DNA from 2 places in the Variovorax sp. R-27 genome. Region 2 is predicted to be linked to the other one. Evidence: riboswitches for the same ligand, from Rfam matches in the RefSeq annotation. Region 2 holds a riboswitch; the other holds the start of a gene.
What was found. Region 2 has a riboswitch for glycine ahead of ACN9MV_RS04195 (D-amino acid dehydrogenase). Riboswitches for the same ligand answer to the same signal wherever they lie in the genome.
Positions count from the first base shown of each region.

Region 1: it holds a riboswitch for glycine, as region 2 does, so the genes downstream of both, gcvT (glycine cleavage system aminomethyltransferase GcvT) here and ACN9MV_RS04195 (D-amino acid dehydrogenase) in region 2, are expected to answer to the same signal.

Region 1 covers NZ_CP183984.1:4,238,001-4,253,316, forward strand. Annotated here, with positions in the region: gene ACN9MV_RS19890 (TRAP transporter substrate-binding protein) at 1-708, shown strand, start outside; gene ACN9MV_RS19895 (TRAP transporter small permease) at 806-1,318, shown strand; gene ACN9MV_RS19900 (TRAP transporter large permease) at 1,330-2,622, shown strand; gene ACN9MV_RS19905 (L,D-transpeptidase Cds6 family protein) at 2,729-3,193, shown strand; gene ACN9MV_RS19910 (hypothetical protein) at 3,292-3,852, shown strand; glycine riboswitch at 3,886-3,976, shown strand; glycine riboswitch at 3,989-4,101, shown strand; gene gcvT (glycine cleavage system aminomethyltransferase GcvT) at 4,147-5,319, shown strand; gene gcvH (glycine cleavage system protein GcvH) at 5,379-5,750, shown strand; gene gcvP (aminomethyl-transferring glycine dehydrogenase) at 5,802-8,711, shown strand; gene ACN9MV_RS19930 (hypothetical protein) at 8,750-9,004, opposite strand; gene ACN9MV_RS19935 (DUF3014 domain-containing protein) at 9,139-10,056, opposite strand; gene ACN9MV_RS19940 (DUF2855 family protein) at 10,182-11,297, opposite strand; gene ACN9MV_RS19945 (TetR/AcrR family transcriptional regulator) at 11,347-11,976, shown strand; gene ACN9MV_RS19950 (alpha/beta hydrolase) at 11,954-12,628, opposite strand; gene ACN9MV_RS19955 (NAD(P)H-dependent flavin oxidoreductase) at 12,639-13,682, opposite strand; gene ACN9MV_RS19960 (hypothetical protein) at 13,796-14,830, shown strand; gene ACN9MV_RS19965 (UDP-N-acetylglucosamine 1-carboxyvinyltransferase) at 14,862-15,316, opposite strand, start outside.
Region 2 covers NZ_CP183984.1:940,743-956,058, forward strand. Annotated here, with positions in the region: gene ACN9MV_RS04170 (DMT family transporter) at 1-891, opposite strand, end outside; gene ACN9MV_RS04175 (LysE family translocator) at 900-1,499, opposite strand; gene ACN9MV_RS04180 (PLP-dependent aminotransferase family protein) at 1,614-3,059, shown strand; gene ACN9MV_RS04185 (PhaM family polyhydroxyalkanoate granule multifunctional regulatory protein) at 3,152-3,901, shown strand; gene ACN9MV_RS04190 (FIST signal transduction protein) at 3,947-5,227, shown strand; gene ACN9MV_RS04195 (D-amino acid dehydrogenase) at 5,234-6,535, opposite strand; glycine riboswitch at 6,628-6,744, opposite strand; glycine riboswitch at 6,748-6,848, opposite strand; gene rfbB (dTDP-glucose 4,6-dehydratase) at 6,965-8,038, shown strand; gene rfbD (dTDP-4-dehydrorhamnose reductase) at 8,035-8,925, shown strand; gene rfbA (glucose-1-phosphate thymidylyltransferase RfbA) at 8,946-9,842, shown strand; gene ACN9MV_RS04215 (glycosyltransferase) at 9,839-11,200, shown strand; gene rfbF (glucose-1-phosphate cytidylyltransferase) at 11,229-12,002, shown strand; gene rfbG (CDP-glucose 4,6-dehydratase) at 11,999-13,069, shown strand; gene rfbC (dTDP-4-dehydrorhamnose 3,5-epimerase) at 13,056-13,610, shown strand; gene ACN9MV_RS04235 (methyltransferase domain-containing protein) at 13,612-14,838, shown strand; gene ACN9MV_RS04240 (NAD-dependent epimerase/dehydratase family protein) at 14,835-15,316, shown strand, end outside.

The sequences.
Region 1 (15,316 bases), 3.3 Mb from region 2:
ACCGGCCCGGTGGGCAACTTCGTGCCCGAGGTCAAGATCGTCGACATTCCGTTCCTGTTCCGCGACTACGACCATGCGCGCAAAGTCATGGACGGCCCCATCGGCCAGGACATCCTGACCAAGTTCCCGAGCAAGGGCATCATCGCGCTGGCCTGGACGGAGAACGGCTTTCGCCACATGACGAACAGCAAGCGCGACATCGTCAAGCCCAGCGACGCGGCCGGCCTGAAGATGCGCACCATGGAAAACAAGGTGCACATGGACGGCTACCGCACCTTCGGCATCCTGCCCACGCCCATGGCTTTCCCCGAACTGTTCGGCGCGCTGCAGCAAGGCACGGTCGACGGGCAGGAGAACCCGATTCCGGTGATCCTGTCGTCGAAGTTCTCGCAGGTGCAAAAGCACCTCTCGCTCACAGGCCACGTGTACTCGCCGGCGCTGCTTCTGCTGTCGCCGAAGGTGTGGAACAAGCTGTCTGACGCCGACAAGAAGGTGTTCACCGAAGCCGCGAAGAAGGCCGCCATTGCCCAGCGCAAGAAGGTCAACGACGACGAGAACAACGGCATTGCCCAGCTCGAGAAAGACGGCATGAAGGTCACGCGCACCGTCGACGGCGCCGCCTTCCGCGAGGCGCTGAAGCCCGCCTACGTGAGCTACGCCAAGGAATTCGGCGCGGACAACATCAAGAAGATCACGGACGTCAAGTAAGCCCTGAGCCGCAACGGCCGACCCTCCGGCAACGCGCCCGGCACGCATGCGTGCGCCGGGCGCTTCGTTTTTCAGACAGAACAGAGAACAACACAAAGTGCAAGCCTTCGAGCGCTACTTTCTCGCCGCCAACCGCTGGGCGCTGATTCTTCTGCTGGCCGCCATGTCGGTCATCATCTTCACCAACGTCGTGCTGCGCTACACCACGAGCCAGTCGCTCGAATGGGCCGAGGAGGTGTCGCGCCACATGATGATCTGGCTCACATTCCTGGGCGCCGGGCCGGTGCTGCGCTACGGCGGGCACATCGCGGTCGAGAACCTGCAGGACGCCTTGCCCCGCAGCGCGGCCGTCGCGGTGCGCATCGTCGTCGCCGGGCTGCTCTTCGCATTCTTCGGCTTCATGGTCTGGTACGGCTGGCTGTACATGGAACGCACGATGTTCCAGCTCACTGCCGTGACTCAGATTCCGTTCGCCTACATCTACAGCGCGATGCTGTTCGGCGGCATCTTGTTGATCGTGCACTGGCTGCTGGTGGTGCGTGGCTACGTGCTGCGCAGGGAGTTCGCGTCCGACGCGCACTTCGACGCCAACGCCTCGGCGTCGCTGTAGGGAGAACGACCATGGACGCAAGCATTGTTCTGATCGTTTCCGCCTGCATTTTCCTGGCCATCGGCGTGCCGGTGGCCTTTGCGCTGGGCCTTTCCACCGTTACCACGCTGATCCTTGCGGAGAACTACCCGCTGATGGTGCTGCTGAAGGAAACCTTCACCGGCATCGACAGCTTTCCGCTGATGGCCGTGCCCTTCTTCATTCTTGCGGCCGAACTCATGAGCGGCGGCTCGCTCACCGAGGTGCTGCTGCGCTTCGCGGGCCAGTTCGTGGGCCACCGGCGCGGCGGGCTGGGCTACACCAACGTGGTGTCGCTGACCTTCTTTTCGGGCATCTCGGGCTCGGCGCTGGCCGACGCGGCGGGGCCGGGGTCGATGCTCATCAAGATGATGGACAAGGCCGGCTACGACCGCTCGTACGCGGCGGCGCTCACGGCCTCGACCGCCATCGTGGGGCCGATCATCCCGCCCTCGATCATCATGATCATCTACGCGCTGCAGGACGAAAGCGTATCGGTCGGCACGCTGTTCGCGGCCGGCATCATGCCGGGCATCCTGATCGCGGTGGCGATGTGCGTCGTGAACTTCTACGTCTCGAAAAAGCGCAACTACAAGGGCGACGGGCAAACGCCGCCGCTGCGCGAGATCCTGGTCACGACCTGGAAGGCGATTCCCGCGATCCTGCTGCCGGTGGTGATCCTGGGCGGCATGCGCGCCGGCTGGTTCACGCCGACCGAGGCCTCGGTGGTGGCGGTGTTCTATGCGCTGGTGTGCGGCAAGTTCGTCTACCGCACGCTCGAGTGGAAGATGCTGCCCGACATCCTCTCGCGCTCGGCGTTGCTGTCGGCTTCGGTGCTGATCATCATCGGACTGTCGGCCTCGTTCGCGTGGGTGCTGACCATCGAGGGCATTCCGCAGCAGATGGCCGAATGGCTCATCAGCATGAACCTCTCGCCGTGGATGTTCCTGATCATCGTCAACGTGTTCCTGCTGCTGTTCGGCATCTTCATCGAGCCGCTGCCGGGCGTGATGGTGCTGGCGCCGATCCTCGCGCCGGTGGCCATCAAGCTGGGTGTGGACCCGGTGCACTTCGCGATGATCGTGATCTTCAACCTCACGCTGGGCATGATCACGCCGCCGGTGGGCGGGCTGCTGTTCGTGACCTGCAACGTGTCGAAGGTGCCGATGTCGGCGCTGGTGAAGGAACTGGTGCCGTTCCTTTGGGCGCATGGGGCTGTGCTGGTCATCCTGACCTTCGTGCCCGCGCTGAGTACGTGGCTGCCGCACGTGCTCGGGTTCAAGTAACGGATTGGACTCCGGGGCCTGATCGGCCCGGTGAATCGGCGGATGTTCACTGCCAGAATCGGGCGACGGGCCGAGGGCCGACAACCGACAAGGAGGGGACTGCGCCATGAATCGATTCCTGAGCTGCCTGCTGGGCGGCGCCTTGCTGGCTCCGGCTGCCTTCAGCGCCCCGTCCGCAACGCCCGCCGCGGTACCAGCCCCCGTATCGGCAGCAGCGACGGCCGATCCCGCCTCCAGCATCCGCGAAGTCGAAGCCGCCGTGCGCGCCTGGGCCGCGGCCTGGTCAGCCCGGGACGTGGTGCGCTACCTGGCCGCCTATGCACCCGACTTCACGCCGCCCCGAGGCCAGGACCGCAAGGCCTGGGAGGCGGACCGCCGCGCGCGCATTACCGACAAGACGACCATCAGCGTGAGCATCGACAGCCTGGTCATCAGCGTCCAGGGGCAGGCGGCCAGCGCGAGCTTTCAACAGACCTACAGCGCCGACAAGCTGCGCGAGAAGAGCCGCAAGACGCTGGAATTGCAGCGCGTGGGCAACCAGTGGCTCATACGCAAGGAAAGCGCGGGCTGAAGGCCAGCCGCGATTGCCCCTGTAAAGCAAACGGTTCATGAAGATGTCACCACTTGCAACGATGCTGCAGCCCTCGATTCCCGAAAGCTGTGGCTGCCATGTTTCCCACCAAGACCGACAAGGCGCGCGACGAACTCCAGGGCGGACAGCGCACGCTCAGCCAGCGTGAGCGGGCCCTGCTGCTGATGGCCGATGGCCGGCGCTCGCTGACCGACTTCAGTCCGCTGTTCTCCAACCGGGTCGAAGCCGAACAGGCGATCCAGGCGCTGGTGCAGCGGGGTTACCTGCAGGCCCCGCAGGCTGCTGCTGCGGCACCGGCGCCCGCACCGGTAGCAGCCCCCGCCCGGCCCGCGCCTATCGCCGCCGCCGAGCCGATCCAGGTCGCCACCACCTCGGCCGACACCTTCGACGGCAAGCGCTCGCTGGCCACCACGCGCATGTTCCTGTTCGACATCTGCGAGCGCATGTTCGTGCGGCGCGACCCGAAGTTCGCGCTGCAGATGCGCGACGCCCTGCGCGAGGCCCGCGACCGCGAGGCGATGCTGACCATCGCCGCGCTGATGCTCACCGAGATCGAGAAAACCGCCGGGGTGGAGCGGGCCGAATCGCTGCGCGAGCGCATCGACAAGCTGCTGCCGCCGGCCGAAATCATCCACTGACGCCAAACCCCGGCCCCGCGCGATCCACTACACTCGCCAGGGTCAGGAGAGAGCCCCGCGTGCCGGGGCCGCCGAAGGCGCAGGGGTTTCCCGAACGCTCAGGCAAAAGGACTGACAAGGCGCCGGTGAACACCGGCGTTTCCTTGCTGGAGAGAGGCCGTTGCAGTGAAAACTGCCCATCGGCCCACCGAAGGAGCAAACCCCGATCGTGGGGCGAATCTCTCAGGTAAAGCGGACAGCAGGGGTGGCCCATGGCTTGCGTCATGGATTTCGTCTGCCCCTTTGGAGTGCCCCGTGGCTGCTTCTTCCGCCCCCGCTACCGAACTTCTCAAGACGCCGCTGCACGACCTCCACGTGGAGCTCGGTGCCCGCATGGTGCCCTTTGCCGGCTATTCGATGCCGGTGCAGTACCCCGCCGGCCTGATGGCCGAGCACAAGCACACGCGCGACGCGGCCGGCCTGTTCGACATCTCCCATATGGGCCAGTTGCGCCTCGTCGGGCCCGATGCGGCGGCGGCTTTCGAAACCCTGATGCCCGTCGACGTGATCGACCTGCCCGCCGGCAAGCAGCGCTACGGCCTGCTGCTGAACGACGAAGGCGGCATCCTCGACGACCTGATGTTCTTCAACGAGGGCAACGGCTCGATCTTCGTGATCGTCAACGGCGCCTGCAAGGTGGCCGACATCGCCCACATCCAGCAGAAGATCGGCAGCCGCTGCCAAGTGCAACCCCTGCCCGACCACGCCCTGCTCGCGCTGCAGGGCCCGCAGGCCGCGGCCGCGCTGGCGCGGCTGTCGCCCGGCATCGAGCGCTTCGTGTTCATGACGGGCGGTGCGGTGCAGATCGGCGGCATTGCCGCCTTCGTCACCCGCAGCGGCTACACCGGCGAAGACGGCTTCGAGATCTCGGTGGCCGCGAAGGATGCCGAGGCGCTGGCCCGCCTGCTGCTGGCCCAGCCCGATGTCAAGCCCATCGGCCTGGGCGCGCGCAATTCGCTGCGGCTCGAAGCCGGCCTGTGCCTCTACGGCAACGACATCGACACCACCACCACGCCGGTCGAGGCCTCGCTCAACTGGGCGATGCAGAAGGTGCGCCGCACGGGCGGCGCGCGCGAAGGCGGCTTTCCGGGCGCGACAAAGATCCTCGCGCAGCTTGCCGTCGCTGCCGCAGGCGCTGCCGGCCACACCGACCACGACACGCTGAAGCGCAAGCGCGTGGGCCTCGTCGCCCTCGAACGCATTCCGGTGCGCGACGGCACGGTGCTGCAATCTTTCGAAGGCCATGACATCGGCATCGTCACCAGCGGCCTGCTCGGCCCGACGGCCGACCGCTGCATCGCCATGGGCTACGTGGCCACCGCCTTCGCCGAGCCGGGCACGCGCGTGCAGGCCATCGTGCGCGGCAAGCCGGTGCCGATGGAAGTCTCGACGATGCCTTTCGTGCCCACCCGCTACTACCGCGGCTGAGCCTGGTCTACAGGCTAGGCTCTGCACCCCGATTCATTTTTTCCACGAGGAGTTTTTCCATGAGCATCAAGTACACCAAGGACCACGAATGGGTGTCGGCCGAAGGCGACGCAGCCACCGTCGGCATCACCGTGCATGCGCAGGACGCGCTGGGCGACGTGGTGTTCGTCGACCTGCCCGAAGTCGGCAAGACCTTTGCGCAAGGCGAAGTTGCCGGCGTCGTCGAATCGGTCAAGGCCGCAGCCGACGTGTTCATGCCCGTGTCGGGCGAGATCACCGAAGTGAACGAGGCCCTGCGCGCCGATCCGTCGCTCGCCAACAGCGACCCGCTGGCCGCCGGCTGGTTCTTCAAGGTCAAGCTGAGCGAACCCGCACAGCTCGACGCCCTGCTGGACGCGGCCTCCTACGACAAGTTCGCCGCCGAGTCCTGATCCGCTGAGTTCTTCAGCCACCTTCCTTCTTCTCCCCGAGCCCTCACCGCCATGCCGACGCCCGCCCTTCCCTCTTTGCAAGAACTAGAGAACGCCGAAGAATTCCTCGCCCGCCACATCGGCATCGATGCGGCGGACGAGGCGCGCATGCTGCCGGTGATCGGCTCGGAAACGCGCGCGGAGCTCATCGACGGCATCGTGCCCGCGGCCATCCGCCGCGCAAAGCCGATGCGCCTGCCCGCACCGGCAACCGAAGCCGATGCGCTGGCCGAGCTGAAGGTGATGGCGTCGAAGAACAAGGTGTTCAAGAACTTCATCGGCCAGGGCTACTACGGCACGCACACGCCGGGCGTCATCTTGCGCAACGTGCTCGAGAACCCCGCCTGGTACACCGCCTACACGCCCTACCAGGCCGAAATCTCGCAGGGCCGCATGGAAGCCCTGCTCAACTTCCAGACCATGGTGTGCGACCTCACGGGCATGGCCATCGCCAACGCCTCGATGCTCGACGAGGCCACGGCCGCGGCCGAAGCCATGACGCTCGCCAAACGCAGCGTGAAGAGCAAGAGCAACGTGTTCCTGGTGTCGGGCGACTGCCATCCGCAGACCATCGAAGTCATCAGGACGCGCGCCGCGCCGCTGGGCATCGAAGTGAAGGTGAGCACCGTGTCGGAAACGCTGCCCCACCTGATGGTGAGCGGCGAGTTCTTCGCCGCGCTCGCACAGTACCCCGCCACCACCGGTCACGTGCACGACCTGCGACCACTCGCAGGCCACGCGCATCAGTGCGACGCCGCCCTCATCGTCGCGGCCGACCTGCTGGCACTCACGCTGCTCGTCGCACCCGGCGAATTCGATGCCGACATCGTCTGCGGCACCACGCAGCGCTTCGGCATGCCGCTGTGCAACGGCGGCCCGCACGCCGCCTACCTGGCCTGCCGCGACGAATTCAAGCGCTCGCTGCCGGGCCGCCTGGTCGGCGTGAGCGTCGACACGCACGGCCAGCCCGCATACCGCCTCGCACTGCAGACGCGCGAGCAGCACATCCGCCGCGAGAAGGCAACGTCGAACATCTGCACCGCGCAAGTGCTGCCGGCCGTGGTGGCCAGCATGTACGCCGTTTACCACGGGCCCGATGGCCTCACGCGCATTGCGCAGCGAGTGGCAGCGCTCACGGCAATCCTCGCCAAGGGCCTCACGCAGATGGGCCGCGAGCCGGTCAACACCACCGCTTTCGACTCACTGACCATCCGCACCGGCGAAGACACGCCGGCAATCATCGAGCGCGCGCAGGCGGCCGGCGTCAACCTGCGCCAGCGCCTGCAACAGCACCTGGGCATCTCGCTCGACGAGACCAGCACGCGCGCCGACGTCGAAACCCTGTGGAGCCTGTTCGCGCCCGCCGGCACGCAGGCGCCGCGCTTCGATGACCTGTCGGGCAGCACCACGCCGCTGATCCCCGAAGACCTGCGCCGCAGCAGCGCCTTTCTCACGCACCCGGTGTTCAACACCCACAAGAGCGAAACCGCGATGCTGCGCTACATCCGCAGCCTGTCGGACAAAGACCTGGCGCTCGACCGCAGCATGATTCCGCTGGGCAGTTGCACGATGAAGCTCAACGCAACGAGCGAGATGATCCCCATCACCTGGCCCGAGTTCGCCAACATCCACCCCTTCGCGCCCGCCGAGCAACAGCAGGGCTATGCCCAGCTCGACGCCCAGCTGCGCGCCTGGCTGTGCGAAGCCACCGGCTACGCGGGCATCAGCCTGCAGCCCAACGCCGGCTCGCAAGGCGAGTACGCAGGCCTGCTGGCCATCCGCTCGTTCCATGAAGCCAAGGGCCAGGGCCACCGCAACATCTGCCTGATTCCGTCTTCCGCACACGGCACCAACCCCGCGAGCGCGCAGATGGTGGGCCTGCAGGTGGTGGTGACGGCCTGCGACGCGCAGGGCAACGTCGACATGGACGACCTGAAGCGCGCCTGCGAAAAGCACAGCGACAAGCTGGCCGCAGTGATGATCACCTACCCCAGCACGCACGGCGTGTTCGAAACCCGCGTGAAGGAACTGTGCGAGCTGGTGCATGAACACGGCGGCCGCGTGTATGTCGACGGCGCCAACATGAACGCGCTGGTCGGCGTGGCCGCGCCGGGCGAGTTCGGCGGCGACGTGAGCCACCTGAACCTGCACAAGACCTTCTGCATTCCGCACGGCGGCGGCGGCCCCGGCGTGGGCCCGGTGTGCGTGGTCGAAGACCTCGTGCCGTACCTGCCTGGCCACGTGACCGCAGGCATGCCGTCGAATGGCGTGGGCGCCGTGTCGGCCGCACCGCTGGGCAATGCGGCCGTGCTGCCGATCAGCTGGATGTACTGCCGCATGATGGGCGCCAAGGGCCTGCAGGCTGCGACCGAAACGGCCATCCTCAGCGCCAACTACATCAGCGCGCGCCTGAAGGACCACTACCCCACGCTGTACGCGAGCCCCAACGGGCACGTCGCGCACGAGTGCATCCTCGACCTGCGCCCGCTGAAGGACACCAGCGGCGTCACCGCCGAAGACGTGGCCAAGCGCCTGATCGACTACGGCTTTCACGCGCCTACGCTGAGCTTCCCCGTGCCCGGCACGCTGATGGTCGAGCCGACCGAGAGCGAGCCGCTGGCCGAACTCGACCGCTTCATCGACGCGATGATCGCCATCCGCGGCGAAATCCGCCGCATCGAAGAAGGCGTGTGGCCGAAGGAAGACAACCCGCTCAAGCACGCGCCGCACACGGCTGCGAGCCTGCTCGGCACCGAGTGGAGCCACCCGTACTCGCGCGAACTCGGCGCGTTTCCGCTGGCCGAACTCAAGAACGCGAAGTACTGGCCGCCCATCGGCCGCGTCGACAACGTGTACGGCGACCGCAACCTGTTCTGCAGCTGCGTGCCCGTGGGCGACTACAAGGAAACCGAAGAGGCCTGACGAAACCCGAGAAGGCGGGCGGCAACCCAGCGGCCCTTCTATGGCGGGGATTCACGACGATAGGTCGCCCACTTCACGGTCAGGATGTCTGCAGCGATCTTGGCGGCATTGACGCCCGCATAGGCTTCGGACGGATCGAACTGGAATGCCTCCTGGTATCGCTTGACCTGCGCATAGTCCTGGTCGAAGGTCATCGGACCCATGAGTTCGGCAGGATCGGTGCCCGCTGGAAGCGCGAGGAATTTCTCCGAATCGGTTGCACTCTGGTAGAGGTCGACGCTCATCAGGTTCATACGGGTGTCCTCGAGGTTTTGATCTTGAGAACAAAGCCTCAGCGACATCCGTGCGGCACGCAATCGGTCCGCGCCTACACAGCGCGCCGGAGGAATGCTCACGGGCGCCCGTGTAGATCGGGCGCCGTGCGGCGTCAGGGTTGCTTCTTCTTCGCCACGTCGCCCGTGGCGATCTGCTGGCGCAGGCCGCGCAGGCTGGTCTTCACCTTGCGCTCGTTCTCCGGTCCCATGCGCACCATGATCTTCTGGCCGGAAGACAGCGACTCCAGCTTGGGGTCGGCGTATTCATAGCGCACCCACGGCCGGGTCGAGGGCACGTCACCCTTCACCTCGACCAGCCGCACCTCCACCGGCCCCTTGGGCTCGGGCGCCTGCAGCAGATGGTCGATCACGGCAATGAGCCGGTCGTTGAAGTAGCGGCCCGGATAGCCCAGCTCTTCGTACGCCTGCTGGAACAGCGGATAGAGCTTTGCGTACACGGCCGCCGCCTTGGCCGGGTCGACCGACTCGGCCAGCAGCACGATGGCGTTGTAGCGCGCGGCGTTGTTCGCGGCAATCGTCTGTACCTGCCCCTGCTGTCCGTCGGTGATGAAGCGCTGGCCCGTGGGCAGCACCGGCCATGCGCTGGGCGGAGCCTGTTCGCGCGCGAGGTTGTCGACGGTGGTGACGAAGCGGCGCACGATGCCGTCGGGGTGCATGTACGCTGCAACGTTCTTGCCGCCGAACAGTTCGATCAGCGCCTTCGTCACGCGCGCATCGGAATCAGGCAGCTTGGGCAATGCCGCATCGGGCGGGGCCAGTGCATCCATGGGGTTCTGCGGCTCGGCGGACGCTGCCGAGGGCGGCGCCGGTGGTGGCGGTGGTGCGGGCGCGTCATTGGGCGCCACGGCCACTGGCACGGGTTCTGCCAGCATCTGCTGCTGATACCAGCGCCAGCCAAGGTAGGCAGTCCCGAACAGCACCAGCACGAAGGCGACGATGGCGCCTATGGGCATTTCGCGGCGGGGTCTGAACTCAGGGGCGTCGCGCGTGTCGCTGTCGGGCTCGGGCATGAGGTGGGTTTCCTTGTGCGGGAATGTCGGGGAAGCGAACGGCTATGGTGCACCAATTCGGGCTGTGCACCAGCCTCGTCGTCGTAACGCCCTGTGACGCGCCCGCCGCGCGGAAGTTCACACGCTCAGCCCGCGAGCCGCACCACATGCGCCTGCCGCGGATCGACCCTGCCCGCGTGCAGGTCGGCGATCACGGCTTGCGCATGCGCGAAGCCCTCGCCTTGTGCCAGCGTCATCCATCGATTGCCGGGCCTGCTCAGCTCGGCGATGAAGCTGCCTTGCGCCTCGTTGAAGCGCCGGTTGACCTCCTGCGGGCCCCAGTCGGCATTGCGCTTGCGGATCTGCACGGGGGCGAAGTAGAGCTTGGGCGTCGGGCCGGGCAGCGAGGTTGTGTCACCGAGAAATTCTGTCTTCTGCGCGGAGCCCGCATAGCAGTCGTACACCAGCGCTTCGCCGAAATGGTGGTGAATGGTCGCGCGCAGGTCGTCGTTGCCCGAGAAGTCGACGTACAGCGTGGGCACATCGGCCGGCAGCGCCGTCACTTCTTCATAGCTCAGCGTGCGGTCGTAGCAACCCAGGCTCTCCACGAAAGCGCGATTGGCGTTGGACGTGGCCGCAATCAGCGCCAGCCCTTCGCGCTGTCGCAGGCAAAAGGCCGTGCCGAATGCGGTCTTGCTCGACGCACTCGACACCACGACCTGCTTCGCGCCGAAGAAGGCGTTGTCTTCCAGGAAGTCGGCCAGCATGAACGAGGTGATGAACAGCGGGCGCACCAGCATCTGGTAGTCCTCCAGCGCGGCGACGTAGCCTGCGTCGTTGCTGCAGCGCATGTACTGGTTGTAGGCCGACACCAGCTCGCTGCGGTGCGGCGCGCCGTCGTAGAAGCCGCGCGGCGTTACGCGCACCGGCTGCATGCGCAGGTGGCTCGCTATGGGGAAGTAGCCGTAGAAGCGCTCGCCCACCGCCACGCCCTCCACACTCGAGGCGACCACATCGGCAAAGCCCCAGGCCGGCATGTGACCCCAGTCGGCATCACCAGTCGGAAAGAACTGCCAATACTTCATGACTGCGTCGCCGAAGGCCGCGTAGGTGATGTTGTTGGTGGTCAACGAGAAGCGGCCGATCTTCAGCAGCACCTCGCCGGGCGGCAGCTCGCCTGTGTCTTGCGCGGTCACGACACGGGTGGTGCCGAGGGCGTTCTTGCGCGTTTCGAGGCGGGTTAAAGTGAATGCGTTGTTCATTCGCAAACTGTATGGCGGCCCGTCTCCCGGCGGGTTCGGAAAACCGTCGATGCCGGACGCACCCCGCTCCAAGCCCCTGAAACGCCCCACGCAGGCACGCAGCAAATTCACCGTGCAGGCGATCTACGACGCCTTTGTTCGGATTTGGTCCGCGCACGGCTGGGAGGGCGTGACCACGCGCGCAGTGGCGCTGGAAACCGGCATCGCGGTCGGCACGCTCTACGACTACTTCCCCGACAAGGAAGCCCTGCTCTCGGGCTATGTGCGCCACTGCATCGAGGCGCTACTCGCGCGGCTCGATGCGGAAGTGATCGCGCCTTCGGATATCGACTGGCCAACGCGCGTGCAGCGCCTCGTGCGCATCACCTGCGACACTCGGCTCGAAGGGCTGCCGGCTTTCGACCACGAGATGCTGATGCTCGAACACCGCGTGGCGGAGCCCAAGCATCACCGCCGCGTGTACGACGAACTGGCTGACAGATGGCTCAAGGCTTTTGCCGCCTGCACAGACCTGCAGCCGCAGCCCTCGCCCGCCACGATCCATGCGCAGCTGACCGCCGCATGGGGCGGCCGACGCTATCGCCTGCTGGTGCAGCCCGAAGCGGGCAACGACGAGTGGGTGGCCGAGATGGAAGCGATGGTCATGGCGCGCCTGTCTACGCGTTCGTTGACGCGCTGAGCGATTGCAGCCACGCCAGCGTGGCCTGCAACTCGGCCGGACGGATCTCATGCGCACCCGGAAAGTCCGCGCCCGACAGTGCCAACGGCAGCGTGCGCGCGAACTCGCGCGTAGCCTGCGCGGCGCTCGGCGGAATCACGTTGTCGGCGCTGCCATGGCTTACCCACAACGCCTTGCCCTCGAAGGCCTCCGGCGCCGCGACGTGCGGCAGCACCTGCGACAGCAGCCGGCTGTGCCACACCATCGCGGCGCGCACGCTCTCGGGCTTTGTCAGCAGCAGCGACAGCGCCATGATGCCGCCCTGGCTGAAGCCGCCGACCACCACGCGTTCTGGCGGCACGCCGAGTTGCTTGCCAGCCGAGGCAATCATCTCGCCGACCAGGAAGCGGCTTTCGCGCTCCTGCTCTTCGTCGATCCGGCGTTCACCATCGGGCAGCACCTGGAACTCGAACCACGCATAGGCGTCGGGCGACAGCACATAGGGCGCGCGCAGGCTCAGCACGTTGAACTGCGGCGGCATCATGCGCGCCAGGCCGAACAGGTCTTGCTCGTTGCTGCCCACGCCGTGCATCAGCACCAGCAGCCAGGGTTCGCGAACATCGGGTTGCGCGCCATGCGCGAGAAACTTCAGGGGCAGATGCAGTTGGGTCATGGTTCGAAGCTCAATGAAATCCTTGTGCCAGCTCGCGCGTGACCTCGGCCGCAGGCAGCTCGCGGCAGCCGGTGGCGTTCTGCCCCGACCACAGCGGAGAGAAGTCGCCGTTGCCCTGCGCCTCGGCCTTGGCACGCAAGGGTGCGATGCCCGATGTGGCCAGCGGAAACTCCGGCGCGGCTGCGCCGATGGGCCCCAGCTCGCGCATCACGCGGTTCACGATGCCGCGCGCCGGCCGGCCGGTAAAGAGATTGGTCAGTGCCGTATGTCGCACGGCCCTGCTCTTGAGCGCCTCGCGATGGAGCGCGCTGGTGGTCGCCTCGGGCGTCAGCAAGTAGGCCGTGCCAATCTGCACGCCCGCCGCGCCCATCGCCATGGCCGCGGCCACGCCGGCTGCATCGGCAATGCCGCCGGCCGCGATCACCGGCACCTTCACGGCGTGCACCAGCTGCGGCAGCAGCGCGAAAGTGCCGAGCTGCCGCGTCAGGTCGTGCGACAGGAAATGCCCGCGATGCCCGCCGGCTTCCAGCCCCTGCGCAATGACCGCATCCACGCCGCGCGCTTCGAGCCACTGCGCCTCTTCGACCGTGGTGGCCGAAGCCAGCACCTTCGCGCCCCAACCGTGCACCTGCGCCATCAGCGCTTCTGACGGCAGCCCGAAATGAAAGCTCACCACCGGCGGGCGGAATTCGGCCAGCAAATCGGCCACTTCCGTGCTGAAAGGGTTGCGCCCCGGGCCGGTGGGAATGTTCGACGCGTCGATGCCGAACTCCGCGTAATACGGTGCCAGCGCGGCACGCCAGGTCGCTTCACGCTCGGCGCTCGGCACCGGCGGGGTGTGGCAGAAGAAATTGACGTTGTAGGGCTTGCCGGTGCCCGCGCGAATGGCAGCGAGCTCGCTGCGCATGACGTCGGGGCTCAGCATGGCACCTGGCAGCGAGCCCAGGCCACCGGCATTGCTGACGGCAATGGCCAGCGCGCTGCCCTGCACGCCGGCCATCGGGGCCTGAATGAGCGGAAGGTCTGTTCCGATGAGTTGTTGCAGCGTGGTCATTTGGAGCGCTCCTTGTTCGTGTGTCGCCGGGTGCCGGCCATTCTCCCGCCAAGCCGGAGGTTGCGGCGGCGGCGGGGTCATCATCGCCAAATGGCTTCGGCACAATCGCGCGCATGCCCATCCTGAACCCGACGCGGCCCGCTCACTCCCGGCCGCTGCAGCGCAGCATTGCTGCTGCCATTGCTACCGCCAGCCTCGTCATGCTCGGCGGCTGCCCGCAGAAAGAAGAAGCCCCCGCTACCACCGCCGACGCGCAGCCGGACGAAGCCGCAGTGGCCGTGGCAACCGCCGAGGCCGTTGCCCCCGCGACACCGCCAGCATCACCTGCACCACCAGTGCCTCGCCCCACCGCATCGGCCACGCTCAAGCGAGCCGAACTCATGGCGCTGGTGTTCCCCGACTCCCAGGGCCCGGGCGCCTCGCCCCGACAGCCCGACACCGTCTCGCTGCCCGAGAGGGCCAACGAGGGCAAGACAGTGCCCGGCAGCGAGGCCGATCAACAGGCTCAGGTGTCGCCGCGCGAAGTGGTGCGGCTGGACGATACGCACGCCGTCATGCTGACCGAAACTGTGCCGCTCGACGACCGGGGCGAGCCGATGAACGGCCACGTGAACGGCGCATGGCTCGGCGCCTACTTCTTCGAGCAGAGCGCCGAGGGCTGGAAGCTCGCGAGCCGCAGCGACGCTGTCGACTACCTCGGCTTCATGGGCAACCTGGGCACCACCAAGGTCGAGCGCATCGCACCCCAGCGCTTTGCGCTGACCATTGCCCACGGCAGTTGCTGGCAGGGCTACTGTGGGCAGTGGCTGTCGGTGTATGGGCTCGAAGCGGGCAAGGTGCGCGTGCTGGCAAGGGGCATTGCGCTGTCGGCCACCAATGAAGGCGCCGACGAGTCCTGCGAGAAAGCGCCCAGGCCCGGCAAGTCGGAAGAGCCGCCACGCGGCGCGTGCTTCGACGTCAGCGGCACGCCGAGCTTTACGCTGGGCACCGACGAAGCGCCGGGCGAAATGCGCATCGCGTTCAAGGGCGAACGGACGAGCGGCACCAAAAACCGCCGCGTGCTCACCATCGACAGCACGCTGGTCTATGCCTGGCGCAACGGCACCTATGTGCTGACCGAAGGGCGCAACCCCGTTCCGTCGTTCTGACGGGCGGGCGCTGCGGCACCAACCCCGCTGGTTATTCCTCGCTCGTCCACTCAACCTGCACGCCCAGGCTGCGCAGGTTCTCCACGAAGCGCGGGTGCGCCCGTCGGATAGGCGCGGCGTTGCGGATCTCCGACTTGCCCTCGATGCTCGCCGCCACCATGAACAGCGCGATCGCCACGCGAATGATGTAGGGGCTCTCGACCACCGCGGGCGTCAGTGGATTGCCGCCGAAGGTAATGAGCCGGTGCGGGTCAGACGAGAACACGTGCGCCCCGAACTTCGAGAGCTCGCCCGTCCAGCCCAGCGCCCCGTCGTACACCTTGTTCCAGAACATCGCATTGCCCTGGGCACGCACACCCAGCGCGATGAAGATCGGCAGCAGGTCCACCGGAAAGTACGGCCACGGCGCCGCCTCGACCTTGGTAAGCACGTTGCTCGTGAAAGGTGTCTGCACCTTCAGCGGACCAGTGCGGATGGCACGCGACC
Region 2 (15,316 bases):
TTGCGGCTGCGAGAGGCGCTTGCCGATGACCACCGTGGCCACCACCGCGACGGCGAAGCCCAGCGTGACCATGTCGAGCGGCTCGCCCAGCAGCGGGATCGACGCGAGGATCGAGAGAAAGGGCTGCAGCAGCTGGGTCTGGCTCACGCGCAGCGCGCCGCCCAGGGCCAGGCCGCGATACCAGGCGAAGAAGCCGATCCACATCGAGAACGTGCCGACGTAGACGAAGCCCAGCCAGGCCGACGTGGCGACGGGCTGCTGCGGCCACAGCGCCAGCGCGGCCGGCAGCGTGAAGGGCAGCGCCATCACGCAGACCCAGCAGATCACGCGCTCGGCGCCCAGCGACGGCGTGACCTGCGCGCCGTAGATGTAGCCGATGGAGGCGGCAATGACCGCGCCGAGCAGCAGCAGATCGGCCCATTCGAAGCCGAAGCCATGGCCGCTCTGGCTCGCGCGCAGCACCGAGAACGCCACCACCAGCAGGCTGCCCGCAATGGCGCAGAGCCAGAAGCCGAGCCGCGCGCGCTGGTGCAGCACCAGGGCCGCGACGGCGGCCGTGACCAGCGGCAGCAGGGCAGTCACCACCGCCGCATGGCTGGCCGTGACCACGCGCAGCGCATAGGCCAACAGCAGCGGAAAGCCGATGGCATTGCCCAGCACCGCGAAGGCCAGCGGCTTCCACTGGTGCGCTGCAGGCCGCGGCGAGCGCGTTGCCAGCAGGAAGATGGCCGACAGCACGCCCGCCAGCGCCGCGCGCCCGAGCGTGACGAACCACGGCGACAGCTGCGGTGCGTCTTGCGTGCCGGTGGCCAGGCGCGTCATCGGCAGCGTGACGGCGAACATGGCCACGCCTACAACGCCGAGCCACATGCCCAGCGTCTCGTCTTTCATGGCGAGCTTCATACGCTCACCATCCACCAGGCTGTCAGCACCAGTACCAGGCCCATCGCGCGGTTGAACCACAGCAGCCGCGAACCCTTGGCCAGCCATTCGCGCAGCAGCGCGCCGACCAGTGCGTAGGCGAAGTTGCTGATGAAGGCATAGGTCAGCATCACCGGCGCCACGATGGCGAAGCGGCGCAGCGCATCGGGCTGCCCGGCGATCCAGCCGGCCACCAGCGTGAGCGCCAGCAGCCAGGCCTTGATGTTCACGAACTGCAGCATCACGCCCTGGCCGAAGCCGACCGACAGCTTGGCGCCGTCGGCCTGGCCGAGCGTGGCGCTGCCGCTGAGCTTGTACGCGAGCCACAGCAGGTAGCCGATGCCCAGCGCCTTGATGGCCAGGCGCAGCGAAGGCATTGCCACCACCAGCGCGCCGATGCCGGCGGCGCACAGCGCCAGCAGCAGCGTCCAGCCCACGGGCACCGCGACCACGAAGCGCATGGCGCGCGGCAGGCCGCCGTTGGCCGCCAGGGCGGTGGAGAGCGTGGTGTTGGGACCGGGCGAGAAACTCATCGCCGTGGCCAGCACCAGCAGCGCGGTGAATTCTTGCCAGTTCATGACACACACTCTAAACTTGAGACCATTACAGTTCCAGTACAGTTGGTCGAACAATCGGGCAATCTGTATTGGTCACTCCTTCGACACAGAAGCCGGCACAGCCCAAAACAACGCATGCTGACACGCACCTCCACCCAGTCGCTGACGGGGCAACTGGCCGATCGCCTGGCCGAGCGCATCCGCACCCGCCTGCTGCCGCCCGGCGCTCGCCTGCCCTCGGTGCGCGAATGCGCGCGGCAGCAGGGCGTGAGCCCGTACACCGTCGTCGCCGCGTACGACCAGCTGCTGGCGCAGGGGCTGGTCGAGGCCCGCCGGCAGCGCGGCTTCTATGTGCGGGATTCGGCACCGGTACAGGACGGCCGTCCGAACCACGGCGCGGACGCCGGTGGCGCGAGCGGCATGCCGGCGGCGATGGCGGTGCAGATGATGGCCTCGCGCATACCGGCCGACGCGAGTTCGCTGATCCGCAGCATGTTCCACCGCCCGAGCGACAAGCCGCAGCCGGGCATGGGGGTGTTTCCGCCGGACTGGATGTCGTCCACCTTCATGCCCACGGCCGTGCGGCGCATGACCAGTACAGCCGCCCTGCAGGAGCTGTCGCTCCAGTACGGCGAGCCGGCCGGCGACATGAGCCTGCGGCGCAGCCTCTCGCAGAAGCTGGTGGGCATCAACGTGCCGGCCTCGCCCGACCAGATAGTGACCACCATCGGCGCCACGCATGCGCTGGACATCGTGAGCCGCACGCTGCTGCGCGCCGGCGACCCTGTGATGGTCGAGGAGCCGGGCTGGGCGCTGGAGTTCGCGCGGCTGGAGGCGCTGGGCATGCGCATCCTGCCGGTGCCGCGGCGCGCCGACGGGCCCGACCTGGAGGTGATGGCGCAGTACTGCGCGCTGCACCAACCCAAGCTCTTCGTCAGCGTGAGCGTGCTGCACAACCCGACCGGCTACAGCCTCACGCCGGGCAGCGCACACCGGGTGCTGAAACTGGCCAACGAATACGACTTCCACATCGTCGAGGACGACACCTACAGCCACCTCGCGCCCGAGCACGCCACCCGGCTCAGCGCGCTCGACGGGCTGCAGCGCACCATCTACGTGAGCGGCTTTGCCAAGATCCTGGCGCCCAACTGGCGCATCGGCTTCCTGGCCGCGCCCCCGGCGCTGAAGGAGCGGCTGCTCGAAACCAAGCTGCTGGCCACGCTGACCTCGCCCACGCTGTTCGAGAGGGCGTTGTCGTGGTGCATCGACCAGGGGCAGCTGCGCCGGCATTCGGAGCGCGTGCGCATCCGCCTCGACGGGGCGCGGGGGCGGGCGGTGAAGCTGGCGATGTCGCACGGCTGCACCTTTGCCTCGGAGCCGGCGGGGCTGTTCGGCTGGGTCGATACGGGCGTGGACACCGACGCGCTCACGCAGCGCATGCTCGACCAGGGCTACCTGCTGGCGCCGGGCTCGCTGTTCCATGCGCGCCGGCCGCCGAGCACGATGATGCGGATCAACTTCGCCACGTCGCAGGACGCGACCTTCTGGAAGGTGTTCAGCAAGGTCCGAAGCGAGCTCTGATGGCAGGTAAAAGGCGGGGAGGTCCGGGCCAAAAGGCCGGAGGCTTGGAGTAAGCTGGCAACACAAGAAAACCCACCCAGGAGACCACCCGCATGAGCACCGCCAGCAAGCCCTTCGACTTCAGCCAGTTCGTCCCCGGATTCGACTTCCTGAAGAACCTCGCCGGTGGCGCCGCAGCAGGCACCGGCGCCGGTTCGGTGCCAGGGATTCCGAGCCTTGCGAGCTGGGTGGCTCCCACGCTGAGCGTGGAAGAGGTCGACAAGCGCATCCAGGAGCTCAAGACGGTGCAGTACTGGCTCGAGCAGAACGGCCATGCCCTGAAGGCCACGATCCAGGCGCTCGAAGTGCAGAAGATGACGCTGTCGACGCTGCGCGGCATGAACGTGCGGATGGAAGACATCGCCAGCGCGTTCACCAAGCAGGCAGCCGCGATGGCGCCGGCGCCTGCCGCGGCAGCTCCGGAGCCCGAACCCGAAGAGGTCGAGGAAGAGGACGAGATGCCCGAAGAAGAGGCTCCAGCACCGACGAAGCCGCGCAGCAGGCCGGCTTCGGCCAAGGCAAAGACCGCGGCAGCCGATGGCGCCGGCGTGGTCGATCCCATGCAGTGGTGGGGCTCGCTCACTGAACAGTTCCAGCAGATCGCCAGCTCGGCACTGCAGGACGCGGCCCAGCTGAAGGTGCCGGCCATGGCCCAGCCGCTGGCCGATGCGGTCGGCAAGGTCATGGGCAAGCCGGCAACAACGGCCGCCCGCAAGCCTGCTGCGGCCAAGAAGGCTGCAGCGCCGGCTGCCAAAAAGAAGACGTCGACCGCCGCGCGCAAGCGAACCTCCGCCCGGCGTTGACGTCATACACATCCATTTGTTGAAGAGAACGGGTTGGCACGCATCATGAAGTTGTTTCCCTCCGGTCATGCCACCCATCCGCAATGGCGCATGGCGGCCGGCCTCGTGCTGGCCCAGCTGCGGGCACAGATGGCCCTGCCCGACTACGCCTCGTCGCCGACGCTGGGGCTGCTCTACATCACCGACCACTATGCGAGCGAGGCGCAGGACATCCTCGACCACCTGAGCGCCGAGCTGCCCGAAGTGACCGACTGGTCGGGCACCGTCGGCATCGGCGTGTCGGCCAACAACGCCGAGTACTTCGACGAACCCGGCATGAGCCTGATGCTTTGCGCTTTGCCCAGCGACCAGTACCGCGTGTTCTCGGGCGTGGCGCCGCTGGGCAATTCCGAAATGAGCGGCTTCGAGGCGCACACGGCGCTGGTGCATGCCGACCCGGCAACGCCGGACCTGGCCGAGCTGATCGCCGAGATGGCGGGGCGCACCGACACGGGTTATCTGTTCGGCGGGCTGTCTTCGGGGCGCGGCAGCGCGCTGCAGTTCGCAGTCGGCGGCAACGGCAACATCCGCGGGCACGGGGCGGCGGGTGGGGTGTTTTCGGGCGGCCTGTCGGGCGTGGTGTTCGGCGAAGGCGTACGGCTGGTGTCGCGCGTCACGCAGGGCTGCCAGCCGCTGCGCTCGGGGGCGGTGCGCGAGCGCGAGATCACCGAGGCCGACGGCAATTTGCTGCTGAAGCTCGACGGCGAGCCGGCGCTCGACGTGCTGCTGGCCGATCTGCAGGTGTCGCTCGAACGGCCGCAGGAGGCCATCGACGCCGTGCGCAACACGCTGGTCGGCCTGGCCGATGCCGGTAGCGACGGCATCCGCCGCACCGGCGACCTGGGCGCCGACGTGCTGGTGCGCCACATCATCGGGCTGGACCCGACGCGGCGCGGCATCGCCATTGCCGATGTGGCCGAGGCCGGCATGCGGCTGACCTTCTGCCGCCGCAACGCACAGGCCGCGCGGGCCGACCTGATGCGCATCTGCGCGGAAATTCGCGAGGAGCTGGAGCCCGAAGAGCAGACGCTCGCCACCGCGCGCGCCGTGGCGGCGGGCGAGGCCGAGGCGGCGCCGCATCCGGCACGGCGCATCGCAGGGGCGGTGTACGTGAGCTGCTCGGGGCGCGGCGGGCCGCATTTCGGCGCACCGGGCGCTGAGTTGCAGATCGTGCGGCACGCGCTGGGCGACGTGCCGCTGGTCGGGTTCTTCGCTGCGGGCGAGATTGCCCGGCATCACCTGTATGGCTATACCGGGGTGCTGACGGTGTTTACCGCCAACGACTGAACGCGATCAGGCCGGCTGCAGCGCGCGCGGCGCGGGCGCAGGCATGCCGGTGAACGCGAAATCTACCTCCGGCGCCAGCCCGCTCACGATCCGCGCGATCGACTTGCCCGAGCCGCAGGCATGCGTCCAGCCGAGCGTGCCGTGGCCCGTGTTGAGGAACAGGTTCGGCAGCCTGGTCTTGCCGATCAGCGGCACGTTGCTCGGCGTGGCGGGGCGCAGGCCGGTCCAGAACTGGGCCTGCGTGGTGTCGCCGGCGCCGGGGAACAGTTCTTCGACGCGGCGCACGATGGCTTCGCAGCGCACGCGGTTCAGGTCGCGGTCGTAGCCGTTGAGCTCGGCCGTGCCGGCGATGCGCAGGCGGTCGCCCGACTCCGAGGTGTAGCGCGAGAACACGAGCTTGAATTCGTCATCCGTCAGCGAGACCTGGTGGGCCTTCGACGCGTTCTTGACGGGCAGCGTCACCGAATAGCCTTTGGCCGGGTAGATCGGCAGGCGAATGCCCAGCGGGGCGGCATACAGCGGGCTCAATGAACCCATTGCCAGCACGAAGGCGTCGCCGCGGATGCGCTGGAAGCGGCCTTCGCTATCGGTGGCTTCGACGTGATCGATGCTGCCGCCGGCTTCGCGCAGCGCGGTCACGGTGTGGCTCATCAGGAACTTGACGCCCGCCGCGGTGGCCAGGCCCACGAGCTCGCGCGCGAAGCGGTTGGCGTCGCCGGACTCGTCCTCGGCCGTGTAGGTGGCGCCGGCCAGCTTCGGGCGGATGTGGGCGAGGGCGGGCTCGATTTTCACGGCTTCGTCGGCCGAGATGACCTGGCGCTCGCAGCCCAGTGCGCGCATCTGCTCGGCGGGCGCGAGGGCGCCGTCGAACTCTTTTTGCGTCGTGTAGAAGTGCAGGATGCCCTGCGTGCGCTGGTCATAGTTCAGGCCGGTGTCGCGGCGCAACTGTTGCAACATCGAACGGCTGTATGTTCCGAGACGCACGATCTGCTCGATGTTGTGGCGGGTGCGCGCCGGCGTGCATTCGCGCAGGAACTGGAGGCCCCAGAGCCACTGGCGCATGTCGGCGCGGACGCGGAAGAGCAGCGGAGCATCTTCCTTGCCCAGCCACTGCAGCACCTTGAGCGGCGCGCTGGGGTTGGCCCAGGGCTCGGCGTGGCTGACGGAAATCTGCCCGCCATTGGCGAAGCTGGTTTCGGCGGCCGGGGTGGCCTGCCGGTCGATCACGGTCACTTCGTGGCCGAGTTGCTGGAGGTAGTAAGCCGAGGTCACGCCGAGCAGGCCGGCGCCAAGAACGATCACGCGCATTTCAAGTACCTTTGAGGTTGCAGCGCTTGAACGACGGGTGTGGTGTGCTATTGAATAAATAGCAAAGCAATCGGACGACCGTAGTCCAAGTTGCCGCTCCCCCTGTCCTCGGTACCTGAGAGATTCACCCGCTGCGCCCGCAGAGGGTTTGCTCCTTCGGTGCATCACGACCACGTTGGGCGGTGTGATGGCTCTCCAGACGGCGTTTCAGTTGGTGCAGTACAGGTCCCTTGTTCGGACCGACCTGAGCGTTTATGGGAGTTTGCGCCTTCGGTAGGGCCACCCGGGTGGCCCGCTCTCCTGCAGTGGGGCGATTGTAGGCGGGGCTTGCGCGGGCGCCAACCTTTGATTTCTCTCCTCTGGCCGAATGGGATAATCGCCTGTTGATTTGCCGCAAGGCGATCGTTCCATATATCAGCAGGGGACTTCATGATCCTGGTTACCGGCGGCGCTGGCTTCATCGGCGCCAATTTCGTACTCGACTGGATCGCCAACGGCGACGAGCCGGTCGTGAACCTCGACAAGCTGACCTACGCAGGCAACCTTGAGACCCTCGCGTCGCTCAAGGGCAACCCGAAACACATCTTCGTGCAGGGCGACATCGGCGACAGCGCCCTCATCGACCGCCTGCTGGCCGAGCACAAGCCGCGCGCCGTGGTCAACTTCGCCGCCGAATCGCATGTGGACCGCTCCATCCATGGCCCCGAAGACTTCGTGCAGACCAACGTGCTGGGCACCTTCCGCCTGCTCGAATCCGTGCGCGGCCACTGGAGCGCGCTGCCAGCCGAGCAGAAGACGGCCTTCCGCTTCCTGCACGTGTCCACCGACGAGGTCTACGGCTCGCTGTCGAAGACCGACCCCGCCTTCACCGAAGAGAACAAGTACGAGCCCAACAGCCCTTACTCGGCCAGCAAGGCCGCCAGCGACCACCTCGTGCGCGCCTGGCACCACACCTACGGCCTGCCGGTGCTGACCACCAACTGCTCGAACAACTACGGCCCCTTCCACTTTCCCGAGAAGCTCATCCCGCTGATGATCGTCAACGCGCTGGCCGGCAAGAGCCTGCCCGTGTACGGCGACGGCATGCAGGTGCGCGACTGGCTCTACGTGAAGGACCACTGCAGCGCCATCCGCCGCGTGCTCGAAGCCGGCAAGCTGGGCGAGACCTACAACGTGGGCGGCTGGAACGAGAAGCCCAACATCGAGATCGTCAACACCGTGTGTGCGCTGCTCGACGAGCTGCGCCCCAGGGCCGACGGCAAGCCGTACAAGGAACAGATCACCTACGTCACCGATCGCCCCGGTCACGACCGCCGTTATGCCATCGATGCGCGCAAGCTCGAGGCCGAGCTCGGCTGGAAGCCCGCCGAGACCTTCGACACCGGCATTCGCAAGACCGTCGAGTGGTATCTGGCCAATGGCGAGTGGGTGCGCAACGTGCAAAGCGGCGCGTATCGCGAGTGGGTCGAGAAGCAATACGACACGACGAAGGCTGCGGCATGAAGTTGCTGCTGCTGGGCAAGGGCGGACAGGTCGGCTGGGAGCTGCAGCGCAGCCTGGCGCCCCTGGGTGAACTGGTCGCGCTCGACTTCGACAGCACCGATTTCAACGCTGACTTCAGCCGGCCGGAGCAACTGGCCGAGACAGTATTGAAGGTTCGCCCCGACGTGATCGTCAATGCGGCGGCGCACACGGCCGTCGACAAGGCCGAGAGCGAACCGGACTTTGCGCGCAAGCTCAACGCCACCTCTCCGGGGATCGTGGCCGAAGCGGCGCAGCAGATCGGCGCGCTGATGGTGCATTACTCCACCGACTATGTCTTCGACGGCAGCGGCACCAGGCCTTGGAAGGAAGACGACGCGACCGGCCCGCTCAGCGTGTACGGCCGCACCAAGCTCGAAGGCGAGCAACTGGTGGCCCAGAACTGCGCCCGTCACCTGGTCTTCCGCACCAGCTGGGTGTACGCGGCGCGCGGCGGCAACTTCGCCAAGACGATGCTGCGGCTGGCGAAGGAGCGCGACAAGCTGACCGTCATCGACGACCAATTCGGCGCGCCCACGGGTGCGGAGCTGCTGGCCGACGTGACGGCGCATGCCATCCGGGCGACGCTGCAGGATCCGGCGAAGGCCGGGCTCTATCACGCGATTGCTGGCGGAGAAACGACATGGCACGGCTATGCGCGCTTCGTGATCGAGCAAGCCAAGGCGGCGGGTGTCGAACTCAAGGCCGGCCCGGAGGCCGTCGAGGCCGTGCCGACCAGTGCCTTCCCGACCCCGGCAAAGCGCCCGCACAACTCGCGCCTGGACACCACCAAGCTGCAGGCCACGTTCGGCCTGCGCCTGCCGCCCTGGCAGGAAGGCGTCGCGCGCATGCTGCGCGAGATTCTTTGAACTTTCACGAGAAAAAGAACATGACCAAGACGACGCAACGCAAAGGCATCATCCTGGCCGGTGGCTCGGGCACCCGCCTGCACCCCGCGACCCTGGCGCTCAGCAAGCAGCTACTGCCGGTGTACGACAAGCCGATGATCTACTACCCGCTCAGCACGCTGATGCTGGGCGGAATGCGCGACATCCTGATCATCAGCACGCCGCAGGACACGCCGCGGTTCCAGCAACTGCTGGGCGATGGGAGCCAGTGGGGGATCAACCTGCAGTACGCGGTGCAGCCCAGTCCTGACGGGCTGGCGCAGGCGTTCATCATCGGGGACAAGTTCGTGGGCAACGATCCCAGCGCGCTCGTGCTGGGGGACAACATCTTCTACGGGCATGACCTTGTGCACCTGCTGTCCGAGGCGGACACGAAGACTTCCGGGGCCACGGTGTTCGCGTACCACGTTCAGGACCCGGAGCGATACGGCGTGGTGGCCTTCGACGCCAAGGGCAAGGCGAGCAGCATCGAAGAGAAGCCGCTGAAGCCCAAGAGCAGCTATGCGGTGACGGGGCTGTACTTCTACGACAACCAGGTTGTCGACATCGCCAAGGCTGTAAAGCCAAGCGCGCGTGGGGAGCTGGAGATCACCGCGGTGAACCAAGCCTACCTGGATCGCGATCAGCTGAATGTGCAAATCATGCAGCGCGGCTATGCATGGCTGGACACGGGCACGCACGACAGCCTGCTGGAAGCGGGGCAGTTCATTGCGACGCTGGAGCATCGTCAGGGGTTGAAGATTGCCTGCCCGGAAGAGATCGCGTGGCGCAATGGATTCATTGATAGTGCCCAGCTCGAGAAGCTCGCCGCGCCGCTTGAGAAGAGCGGGTATGGCAAATACCTGAGGCACCTGTTGACGGACAAGGTGCGTTCGTGAGCGGTCATGAGTTGCTGACCAAGGAGTCAACTCACACAATCACGGTCATCATTCCCACCTTCAATCGGCGGGTGCAGCTGCAGAAGGCAATTGAAAGCGTCCTGCAGGAACGCCGTGTGCCGGTGCTGGTGCACGTGTTCGACAACGCCTCGACGGACGAAACCGAGGCGTACGTGTGTTCTCTCATGGCGCAGGACCCTCGCGTACGCTACCTGAGGCGGCCCGAGAATATCGGCTCCACCGGCAACTACCAGGACGCGCTGGCGCATGTTTCGACGGCCTATTTCGTACCCTTGGCGGACGATGACTGGCTGCTGCCCGACTTTTTGCACGACGCGTATCAGATCCTCGAGGCACGTGCCGAGGTAGGTGCCGCAGTGTTCGTGACCGAGGTGCGAGATGCCGAGGGCGTCCTGCACGGCACGTATCCCTCGCCGCTCGACCAGTTTCGCTTCGGCCTGCTGCAACCGCGCGAGCACCTCACGGAGTGGCTGCTCCACGGCCACTATGTATGGACTTCCATACTTTGGCGCCAGGAGACCCTGGCGTGCCTGGGAGCGCCTTACCTGTGCACGGGCCTGCCAAGCGACGTCGACTTCCAGGCCCAGATCTTTTGCGAGTATCCGGTCTACCTGCGCAATCAGCCCGGCGCCGTTTTCTTCGCGCATGCCGATCAGGCCAGCCGAGGGTTTAATGTCTCGCACATCACTTCGTGGCATTCGGTGTTCGCACGGCTGGATCGCGAGATCGCGCGCAAGGGCCTCTTTTCGCCTGAAGAGTATCTGTCGCTTCGCGCGATCGCCGAAAAGCGTTACAAGGGAGCCTGGAGCGCGCCGGCCGGCGTCAGCCTGCCGGACCGGGAAAAAGTCATTGCAGCCCAGGTCGCCGGGTTTCGCCTCGGTGACTGGAAGACGGCGTTTTCGTTGATCGAGGGCGTCAAGGTGCAGCCACGAAGTGTGGGACGCGAAGTGTTCAGGCTTCCGCTCGTCGGTCGCATGGCGACCGCGTCAGTGGCCGGCACCGCCGCCGACGCCGATGAGTTGCTGGACCACGTCGTCGGGTGGATGAAGCAGGCGAGCGAAGCCATCGCGCAACTGGAACAGGATGCTGATCGATTGGAACAGGCGAAGGACGAGCAGCGCGTTCAACTGTCGGCGGAAATCGATCGGCTCGAGTGGCAGCGCAACGAAGTGGCACTCGAGTTGTCGATCTGCAGGCGCAGCGAGGCGGATGCGCTGGCACGTGCCGACACATCGGAGCTCCAACTCCTGGAATTGGCGCAAAAGGTGCAGCGATGGCGCAGCCATCCCTTGGTAAAAATGGCGACGAAGCTTGGCCTTCGTCGATTCTTTCGATGAACAGCGTTGTTTGCGGGGCCTGTAGCGCATGAAAGCAGTCATTCTGGCGGGCGGCTTGGGGACGCGCATTTCCGAAGAGACGCATCTCAAGCCGAAGCCCATGATCGAGATCGGTGCCAAGCCCATGCTGTGGCACATCATGAAGCTGTACTCGGCCTACGGCATCCACGACTTCATCATCTGCTGCGGCTACAAGGGCTACGTCATCAAGGAGTACTTCGCCAACTACTTCCTGCACATGTCCGACGTGACCTTCGACATGCGCAGCAACGAAATGCACGTTCACCAGCGCAAGGCCGAACCCTGGAAGGTCACGCTCGTCGACACCGGCGACGAGACGATGACGGGTGGACGTCTGAAGCGTGTCGGCCAATACCTCAAGGACGACGATGCCTTCTGCTTTACCTATGGCGACGGCGTGGCCGATCTGCGAATCGACAAGCTGATCGACTTTCATCGCGCCCACGGGCGCCTGGCCACGGTCACGGCGGTGCAGCCCGCCGGGCGCTACGGCGCGATCGAACGCGATGGCGATGTCGTGCGGGGGTTCATCGAGAAGCCGCGCGGCGACGGCGGCTGGATCAACGGCGGGTTCTTCGTCCTGTCGCCCCGATGCCTTGACTACATCGAAGATGACCAGTCCAGTTGGGAAGGGCAGCCGCTGGCCCGCATCTCCGGGGAGGGCCAGCTGATGGCCTTCGAACACGCCGGCTTCTGGCAGCCGATGGACACGCTGCGCGACAAGAACCACCTGGAGCAGCTCTGGTCCACCCATTCGGCGCCGTGGAAGGTGTGGCCGTGACCCCCTCGTTCTGGCAGGGCCGCCGCGTGTTGGTAACCGGGCATACCGGCTTCAAGGGAAGTTGGCTGGCGATGTGGCTGCATGCGCTCGGTGCCGAAGTCCACGGCTTCTCGCTGCCGCCGCCGACGCCGACCAACCTGTTCACGCAGGCACGCGTCGCCGATCTGCTGCGGGGCCATGCGATTGCGGACGTGCGCGACGGCCAAGCGCTCAAGCAAGCCGTTCGCGAGGCGATGCCGGAGATCGTTTTTCATCTGGCCGCGCAGCCCCTGGTTCGGTACTCCTACCAGGAACCGGTCGAGACCTATGCCACCAACGTGATGGGCGTCGTCAACCTGCTGGAGGCTGTCCGCGCCTGCGAGGGCGTGCGCGCGGTCGTGAATGTCACGACCGACAAGTGCTACGACAACCGCGAGTGGCTGTGGGGCTACCGGGAAAGCGAAGCGCTTGGCGGGGCCGACCCCTATTCGAGCAGCAAGGCGTGCGCCGAGCTGGTGACGGCTGCCTACCGGACTTCTTTCCTCGCGCAGGCCGGCGTGGCGGTCGCCACGGCACGGGCCGGCAATGTGATCGGCGGCGGCGACTGGGCCGACGATCGACTCGTTCCCGATTTCTTCCGCGCTCTCCAGGCACAACGTGCGCTCGATGTGCGTTATGCCGGTGCCACCCGACCCTGGCAACATGTGCTGGAGCCGCTCTCGGGTTATCTGATGCTGGCCGAGCGCCTCGTCCAGGGCGACGCGCTGGCGGCCTCTGCCTGGAACTTCGGCCCCGCCGACGAGGACGCCATCCCCGTGCGTCAGCTCTTGGACCGCCTGGTCGGCAAGGTGCCAGGCACGCAGTGGCGAGAAACGCATGCCAAGACCGTGCACGAGGCCGGCTACCTCAAGCTCGACAGCAGCAGGGCACGCAGCGAACTGGGATGGCAGCCCCGCTGGAGGCTCGACGAGGCGCTTGACAGGATCGTCGAATGGGATCGTGCCTGGCGTGCGGGTGAAGATATGCAGGCGGTCAGCCTGGGGCAGATCGCGGCGCACGAACGCGGGGCAGCGCATGCCGAGGTTTGACGTCACCGCCACCCGCCTCGACGGGCTCAAGCTGATACAGCGGCACAAGCTGGAAGACTCGCGCGGGTTTTTCAGCCGCTTCTTCTGTGCCGAGGAACTGGCCTGCGCGGGGTTTTCGCAGCCGGTGGTCCAGATGAATCACACCTTGACGCACCGGCGCGGATCTGTGCGCGGGCTGCACTTCCAGTACCCGCCGCATGCCGAAGACAAGCTGGTCAGTTGCCTGCGCGGCAAGGTCTTCGACGTTGCGGTCGATCTGCGCAGGGATTCGCCGACCTTTCTGGCCTGGCACGCCGAAGAATTGAGCGCCGAGAACGCGCGCAGCCTGTTCATCCCCAAGGGATTCGCACATGGCTTCCAGACACTCGCCGACGACACCGAATTGCTGTATTTGCATACCACTCCCTACGTGCAAGGCGCCGAAGGCGGGCTGAACCCCGCAGACCCCGCGCTTGCCATCGCCTGGCCGCTCGCGTTCGCAGACCTGTCCGCACGCGATGCCGCGCACCCTTTCATCCCTTCCGACTTCCGCGGTGTCTGACATGAAGTGCCGCCATTGCCACGCAGAACTGTCGCTGCAACTCATGGACCTGGGCTCATCCCCGCCTTCGAATGCCTACCTGGGCGCCGCGCAACTCGCAGCACCCGAAAAGTGGTATCCGTTGCGCGTGCTTGCCTGTTCCCAATGCTGGCTCGTCCAGACCGAGGACTACGCGCACTACGCGGAGCTCTTCTCCAGTGACTACGCCTACTTCAGTTCGTATTCGACGAGTTGGCTCGCGCACAGCAAGCGCTACGTCGATGAGGTCGTGCAGCGGTTTGTACTGTCACCAGCATCGCACGTGGTCGAGGTGGCTGCCAACGACGGCTACCTGCTCCAGTATGTGCAGCAGGCCGGTATCCCCTGCACAGGCATCGAACCGACGGCCAGCACTGCACGCGCTGCGCGCGAGAAGGGCCTGAGCGTGGTGGAGGCGTTCTTCGGCGTGGCATTGGCCCGGCAACTTGTTGCCGAGGGTAAGGCCGCGGACCTAACCGCTGCCAACAATGTGCTGGCCCACGTGCCGGACATCAACGACTTTGTGGCCGGCTTTGCTGAGCTGCTGAAGCCGCATGGCGTGGCCACCTTCGAGTTTCCGCACCTGATGCGGCTGGTGGCCGACTGTCAGTTCGACACCATCTATCACGAGCATTTTTCCTATCTGTCCCTGAGCGCGGTGCATCGACTGTTCGAGGCCAATGGCTTGTGCGTCTTCGACGTCGAGGAACTCGCCACGCATGGCGGCAGCCTGCGGGTCTTCGCGCAACGTCGCGACACGGGCGAGCGTGCGGTCGAGGCAACCGTGGCGCGCCTGCTGGCCGTCGAATTGAATGCCGGACTGACGACCCCGGCCTACTACGAAGGCTTCCAGTCGCGGGCCGACGACGTGCGCGACGGCCTCGTCACCTTCCTGATCGAGGCCCGCAGGGCCGGCAAGCGCGTTGGCGCCTATGGCGCCGCGGCCAAGGGCAACACCTTGCTCAACTACGCCGGCATTCGGTCCGGCCTGCTGCCCTGGGTCGTCGACAGGAATCCCGCCAAGCAGGGCCAGTACATGCCCGGCAGCCGCATTCCGATCGTGGACGAGGCGCGCCTTCAGCGCGAAAAGCCCGACTACGTGCTGATCCTTCCCTGGAACCTCAAGGCGGAAGTGATGAGCCAGCTGGCCTACATCCGCGAGTGGGGTGGGCAATTCGTCTGCGCCGTGCCCGGCCTGGAAGTCCTATGAAGATCGCAGTCACCGGTGCCAGCGGTTTCATCGGCCGGCACGTGGTTCACCGGTTGTCCTTGCTGCCCGGCGTCCACGTCGTCGCCGTGTCGAGGCGCGGCGCGGGCGCCTGGCTGCCGGAGGGCGTCGCGCATGTGGCGGTCGACATGAGCGCGGCTTCCGAAGGCGCCTTCGAATGGCTGGGGCGGCCCGATGCACTCATTCATCTGGCGTGGAGCGGCTTGCCGAACTACCAATCGCGGCATCATTTCGACACGCACCTGGGCGAGCAGTACCGGTTTCTCGAACAGCTCGTGAAGGCCGGGCTGTCAACGCTGGTGTGTGCCGGCACCTGCTTCGAATACGGCATGCAATCCGGCGAGCTCGACGAATCGCTTCCGACGGATCCTTGCAACCCCTACGGCTTCGCGAAGGATGCATTGCGTCGGGAGCTCGAGTTCCTGGCCGCGGACAGCCAGGTTCGCCTGACGTGGGCGCG